One region of the Paenarthrobacter sp. RAF54_2 genome, then DNA from elsewhere that is predicted to be linked to it. Evidence: predicted binding sites of a transcription regulator. Region 1 holds the regulator's gene; the other holds the start of a gene.
The links. The regulator HrcA, encoded in region 1, represses chaperone genes, less so after heat shock. The targets are predictions, from matches to a motif close to TTNGCACTCGNNNNNNNCGAGTGCNAA.
Positions count from the first base shown of each region.

Region 2: a site for HrcA is predicted at 1,780-1,806, ahead of groL (chaperonin GroEL). Genes of this name have one in related genera too.

Region 1 covers NZ_JBFRDV010000018.1:43,996-47,407, forward strand. The annotation lists gene AB4Y87_RS18035 (16S rRNA (uracil(1498)-N(3))-methyltransferase) at 1-51, opposite strand, end outside; gene dnaJ (molecular chaperone DnaJ) at 54-1,181, opposite strand; gene hrcA (heat-inducible transcriptional repressor HrcA) at 1,240-2,247, opposite strand; gene AB4Y87_RS18050 (DUF3097 domain-containing protein) at 2,422-3,273, shown strand; gene AB4Y87_RS18055 (DUF4870 domain-containing protein) at 3,409-3,412, shown strand, end outside.
Region 2 covers NZ_JBFRDV010000021.1:11,137-14,548, reverse strand. The annotation lists gene groL (chaperonin GroEL) at 1-1,560, opposite strand, end outside; gene AB4Y87_RS19440 (cold-shock protein) at 1,874-2,077, opposite strand; gene AB4Y87_RS19435 (LytR C-terminal domain-containing protein) at 2,266-2,886, opposite strand; gene AB4Y87_RS19430 (DUF3263 domain-containing protein) at 2,935-3,270, opposite strand; gene AB4Y87_RS19425 (uracil-DNA glycosylase) at 3,380-3,412, shown strand, end outside.

The DNA.
Region 1 (3,412 bases):
CTCAACTCCGTCCAGGCTCCCGGCGGGCGTGAAGAAAACGGGGTTGCTCACCGCTACAGGTTACCGAGCTTGTCCCGCAGCTTGGCGAACATGCCGCCGCTGGCCACGAGTTTGCCCTCGCTGAACTGCTCGCCGCGCAACTTGGCAAGCTGCTGCAGGAGCTCTTCCTGTGCTGGATCCAGCTTGACCGGTGTCTCAACGTGCAGGTGCACCTTGAGATCGCCTCGGCCATAGCCCCTGAGGTGGGTAACGCCCAACCCGCGAAGCGTGATGACCTCGCCGGACTGGGTGCCGGCCTTGACATCAATCTCCTGGGGCCCGTCGAAAGTTTCCAGGCTCAGTTCCGTGCCCAAAGCGGCGGCTGTCATCGGAACGCTCAGTGTTGCGTGCAGATCGTCGCCTTCGCGGATATACGTGGAGTCATTGTTGACGCGGATCTCTACGTAGAGGTCGCCCGCAGGTCCGCCAGCTGGTCCTGCTTCGCCCTGTCCGGAGAGTTGGATGCGCGTACCTGTCGCAACACCGGCAGGAACCTTGATGGTGAGGGAACGCCGGCTGCGGATACGGCCCTGCCCGTTGCACTCGTTGCAGGGATCCTTGATGACCGTACCGAAGCCCTCACAGGAACCACACGGCGCCGTGGTCATGACCTGGCCCAGGATGGATCGAACGGCCCGCTGGACTTGGCCGCTGCCGCCACAAATGTCACAACGCTCGGGATGCGTGCCGGGCCGGCAGCAGCTGCCATCACACGTGGGGCAGACGACTGCCGTATCAACTTCGAGCTTCTTGTTGACACCAAACACGGCGTCCTTGAGGTCGATGCGGACACTGATGAGTGCGTCCTGGCCGCGGCGCACACGGGAGGCCGGACCAGCGTGCCCGCCGCCACCGCCGAAGAAGGTATCGAAGATGTCCTGGAACGCGAAACCCTGGCCGGAGTAGCCGCCACCAAAGCCGTTGTCAGTGCCATTCTCGTTACCGGTGGCATCGTAGACCCGGCGCTTTTGGGGGTCGGACAGCACTTCGTAAGCATGCGTCACGGCCTTGAACTGCTCCGCGACATCCTCCCCCGGGTTGACGTCCGGGTGAAGCTTTCGCGCCAACTTGCGGTACGCCTTTTTGATCTCTTCCCCGGTGGCTTCCGGCGAGACTCCCAAAACGTCATAGTGGCTGCTCAAAGTCTGTATCTCTTCCTTGTTATACGGTTAGACGGCGATTCTTACCTCGGGGCTTGCGTCAGCCGCCGAGAATGCGGGAAAGGTAACGGGCCACGGCGCGCACGGCAGCCATGGTGGTGGGATAGTCCATCCGGGTTGGTCCGAGGATTCCCACCTTGGCACCGGAGCCGTACCCCGTTGCCACGACCGAGGCCTCGGCCAGGCCATCGTAAGGATTCTCGCGCCCGATGCTCACTGTCACGCCGCGGGGATCATCCCCCATATCGGACAACAACCTAAGCATGACAACTTGTTCCTCAAGAGCTTCCAGCACTGGCCCAATACTCAACGGGAAATCGACATTTGAGCGGGCAAGGTTGGCTGTTCCGGCCATGACGATGCGCTCTTCGCGGCTGGTGTCGCTGAGGGCTTGGAGACCATGGGCAAGATGCTGCGCGAGTCCCCGAAGCTCCGGTGGGCACAGCGCCACTACGGAAGGCAACACCTGCGGCAGCAGTGCCAGCTGGGTTCCCGCGATGCTTCCCAGGAACCGGGAACGCAGTGCCATCAAGGCCTCGTTGCTTACATCGGAGCCAGCCTCGATGACCTTCTGGCCAACGCTTCCTGTATCTGCGATGAGCACCACGAGCACCTGCTTTGGCGCCAGGAGGACAAATTCAACGTGACGGACCAGGGCACGGTTGGAGTGCGGATACTGAACGACGGCGACCTGGTTGGTCAGTTGCGACAGTAGCCTGACCGTGCGCTCAAGGATGTCATCGAGGTCGTCCGGCCCTTCAAGGAGCGAGTGGATGGCTCGACGCTCCGCGGCGGACAACGGTTTGACCTGCGAGATGCGGTCCACGAACAGCCGATAGCCCTTGTCCGTGGGGATGCGGCCTGCGCTGGTATGCGGCGCTGCGATGAGGCCTTCTTCTTCCAGCACAGCCATATCGTTCCGGATGGTGGCGCTGGAAACGCCCAGATGGTGCCGCTCCACAAGTGCCTTGGATCCAACAGGCTCACGGGAATGCACATAATCCTCAACGATTGCGCGCAGCACTTCAAGCTTGCGTGGCTCACTCATTGCAACACCTCCTGACGACTGTCCGGGCCTTTATCGGGACGGATAAACAGCACTCACTTAGCACTCAACATGCCCAAGTGCTAACAAGTCTAGTATGAGCCAGCACGTTGCTAGCATTGAAACCGCCCGCGGGAGTTATTCCCAGCACAACCAGCACAGAGGGGTATGAAGTCCTTGGCTTTCGATACGTGGGGCCCGCAGGATCTGTCCGCTCCTGCCAAACGCCAACTCCCCGAGGTAGCCGTCCAGCGCGGGATGGTCCTTGAAGACGTCCAGTCCGGCTGGGTGGGCGAAGTCACACGGGTGGAGAAATCGGGGGGAATGCACATCGTCTCCCTTGAGGACAGGCGTGGCAAAACCAAGTCGTTCCAACTCGGGTTCGGTTTCCTGCTTGAAGGGCAGGCCATCCGTCTCATGCCTCCGGCAGCAAAGGCTCCTGGTTCGCCTGTGCAGTCGGGTCGAACGGCATCCGGGTCCGTAAGGGTCCTGGGCCATCGTGCACAGGTGGCCAAGGCGAGCCGTATTTGGGTGGAAGGCAAGCACGACGCCGAGCTGGTGGAGAAAGTCTGGGGCGACGACCTCCGCATTGAGGGCATCGTCGTAGAGCCACTCCACGGCGTGGACGACCTCAAGTCAGCTATCGCCGCATTCTCGCCCGGGCCAGGGCGCAGGCTCGGGATCCTGGTAGACCACCTCGTGGCAGGCTCAAAGGAATCACGCATCGCCGCAGAAGCCATGACGGTACCCGGAGCCGCCGGAAACGTCCTGATCGTCGGCCATCCGTATATAGACGTCTGGCAAGCCATCCGGCCAAAAGTGCTGGGTATTGAGCGGTGGCCGGAAGTTCCACGAGGCACTGACTGGAAGACCGGGATACTGACCGCGTTCGGCTGGCCGCACGAAACCGCCGAAGACATTGGACTCGGCTGGCAGCGCCTGCTTGGTGCGGTACGCAGCTACGCCGACTTGGAAGCGTCGCTGCTGGGAAGGGTAGAGGAAGTCATCGATTTCCTCACCACTGCCTGACGGTCTTGTCCTGAATTACGTTTCCTCAATGCACTTTTCGCAGGGACGTAACGGGGCGTTGGTCCCGGGATGACCCGGAAGCCAGTATTCTGGGACAGCAACACTGCAGCATCTTTACAGCAAAGGGAAGACACCGTGG
Region 2 (3,412 bases), on a different contig from region 1:
GGCAACTACAGCCTCGGTGGTCAGGAAGAGACCAGCGATGGAAGCAGCGTTCTGGAGAGCCGAGCGGGTGACCTTTACGGGGTCGTTGACGCCGGCAGCCAGCAGGTCTTCGTAGACACCCGTGGCAGCGTTCAGGCCGTGGCCGGAAGGCAGGCCGCGAACCTTGTCAGCAACAACGCCCGGCTCGAGGCCAGCGTTGAAGGCGATCTGCTTCAGCGGAGCGTCGATGGCAACCTTGACGATGTTGGCACCAGTTGCTTCGTCACCCTGGAGGGTGAGGTTGGCGAATGCCTTGGCACCAGCCTGGATGAGGGCAACGCCACCACCGGCGACGATGCCTTCTTCAACGGCAGCCTTGGCGTTGCGGACTGCGTCCTCAATGCGGTGCTTGCGTTCCTTGAGCTCAACCTCGGTTGCGGCGCCGGCCTTGATGACTGCAACGCCACCGGCCAGCTTGGCCAGGCGTTCCTGCAGCTTCTCGCGGTCGTAGTCGGAATCGGAGTTTTCGATCTCGGCGCGGATCTGGGCAACACGGCCAGCGATCTGCTCGGCGTCGCCGGCACCTTCAACGATGGTGGTCTCGTCCTTGGTGACAACGACCTTGCGGGCGGTGCCGAGGAGTTCCAGGCCAGCGTTTTCGAGCTTGAGGCCAACTTCTTCGGAGATGACCTGGCCACCGGTGAGGATGGCGATGTCGGCGAGCTGGGCCTTGCGGCGGTCACCGAAGCCCGGAGCCTTGACGGCAACAGACTTGAACGTGCCACGGATCTTGTTGACGATCAGGGTGGCCAGAGCCTCGCCCTCGATGTCTTCGGCGATGATCAGCAGCGGCTTGTTGGACTGCATGACCTTCTCCAGAACCGTGACGAGTTCCTTCACGTTGGAGATCTTGGAGTTGACGATCAGGATGTACGGGTCTTCGAGGACCGTTTCCTGGCGCTCAGCGTCGGTGACGAAGTAAGCGGAGATGTAACCCTTGTCGAAGCGCATGCCTTCGGTGAGTTCGAGCTCCAGGCCGAAGGTGTTGGACTCTTCGACCGTGATGACGCCTTCCTTGCCCACCTTGTCCAGGGCTTCGGCAATGAGGCTGCCGATTTCCGGGTCACCGGCGGAGATGGAAGCCGTGGCCGCGATCTCTTCCTTGGTTTCGATTTCCTTGGCAGAGGCGAGCAGTTCTTTGATGACTGCCTCAACAGCCTTCTCGATACCGCGCTTCAGGGACAGGGGGTCGGCGCCGGCGGCAACGTTGCGCAGGCCTTCCTTGACCAGTGCCTGGGCGAGAACCGTAGCGGTGGTGGTACCGTCGCCAGCGACGTCATCCGTCTTCTTGGCAACTTCCTTGACCAGCTCAGCGCCGATCTTCTCGTAAGGGTCGTCCAGCTCGATCTCCTTGGCGATGGAAACACCATCGTTGGTGATCGTGGGGGCGCCCCACTTCTTTTCGAGGACGACGTTGCGTCCACGCGGGCCGAGGGTGACCTTGACGGCGTCGGCGAGGATGTTCAGGCCCCGCTCGAGGCCGCGGCGTGCCTCTTCATCAAATGCAATGATCTTGGCCATAACGGCGGTAGTCCTTTCGGGACAGTCGTTAAGAAGGAACCTGTCAGATGGGGTGCCCGCGACGGACGGTCCTTTGCTTGCGGCCTCTGTATGCCCCGCGCTCCGGACCTCACCCCACCAAGGTGTTTCTTGATCCCCCTGACGTTCCGAGAGCCATCCGCCGCCGGCGTAGGCCGGGCCGGAGTTAGCAGTCGAAGCGTAGGAGTGCTAAATCAATAATTAGCACTCGACCGGGGAGAGTGCAAGCAGAAGCGCCACTTTGCGCTATAAACAAAGGGGTTTCAGCCGTTAGCTGACGTGACGGCCGAAGGGACTATGCAACGCGGACGCTTTCGGCCTGCGGACCCTTCTGGCCTTCGCCTAATTCGAACTCCACCCGCTGGCCTTCCTCGAGGGCACGGAAGCCTTCCATCTGAATAGCGGACCAGTGCACGAAGACGTCGTCGCCGGAGTCATCCACAGTGATGAAGCCGTACCCTTTTTCGGCATTGAACCATTTGACGGTTCCCAAAGCCATGATGCCCACACTTTCACAGTAGCAAGACCGGTTGCCGGGATCTCCGGACCGGAATCAATCCACTGTAACCACAGTCACTATCCGCGCGCTGCTGCCGAGGGGCCGACCATGACTTTTGTTATTGAGGCTTAACCGAGTTGCAGCTTTCGAGGCTGAAACCACAGAAAAACGGGCGGGATTCAGCGAAATTACCGGTAGCCAGGTCCCACAACAACCACTAGAGGCTGCTGTATTTCAGGAGACTCAACAACCGCGGTGATACCGAGGAGTTTGCCCAGTGCTTCTGCATTCGCCTTCTGTCCAGGGACGTTGTAAAAGACCACGGACGACTGCTGCGGCAGGCCGCCCCAGTTCCCCACAGATCCCAAAGCCCAACCATCGCCTTGGACCAGGCCCGCGACGCGACTGGCAAGCCCAGCCGTAGCCGTGCCGTTGTAGACAGCCACTGCAACGGACTTGTCCACCGGCGCAGCAGAAGGAGTTGCCGAAGCTTCGCCTGAAGACGTGGTTCCCGGGCTCGGCTCGCCGGAAGCGATGGGTGCGTTGCTTGATTCGGTAGGTGCAGCAGAAGGGGAGGTTTCGCTCTGCTGGGGCGCCGGCGTCGAGACGCTTGTGGACGCGCTGGGGGCCACCAGGCCAAGCCGCGGAAGTATCAGGAAAGCTACGAGTCCCAGCACCAGGGCGACGGCCCCTACTGTCAAGACCGGCCACAAATTGGGGCGGACTGTCTCTTGGGCGTCACGGTGCACCCCCTGCCGGGAGCTGTTCTGTGGGACCCGGTCGAATTCATCCTTGGCAAATTTGGTCATGGTGAAGCCTTGTCCTTGCTGGTTGCTGCTGACGATCAGCCGGGCGATTTACGCGTCGGACCCCAAACGGCGCGCTGTCCGCGCACGTTGGCGCGACGTACGTAGTCTACGCAATCTCTTCACCAGCATGGGATCGTGGGCCAACGCATCTTCGGTATCGATAAGTGCGTTCAGGATCTGGTAATAGTGCGTGGCGGAGAGATTGAAGAGCTCACGGATCGCCTGTTCCTTGGCGCCGGCGTACTTCCACCATTGCCGTTCCAAGGCCAACATTTGCTGATCACGGTCACTTAGAGGTGAGTCGCTGCGGGTCTCGGCTGCCAGGTCTTCAAGTGCGAAACCGGTAGACTGCGGCGCCATTGGTTCCGGTGCTGGTTCTGCCACGGCACACTCCTTGACGCTGGTTGGGGGAAAATGTCCTACCCCCCATGTTACGGGCGAATAACAACGCTGTCATTCGCACCGCCGATGCTCTGGAGGAGACAATGACAGGGTGACTGGTGAGGATGCACTGTTTGACCTGGAA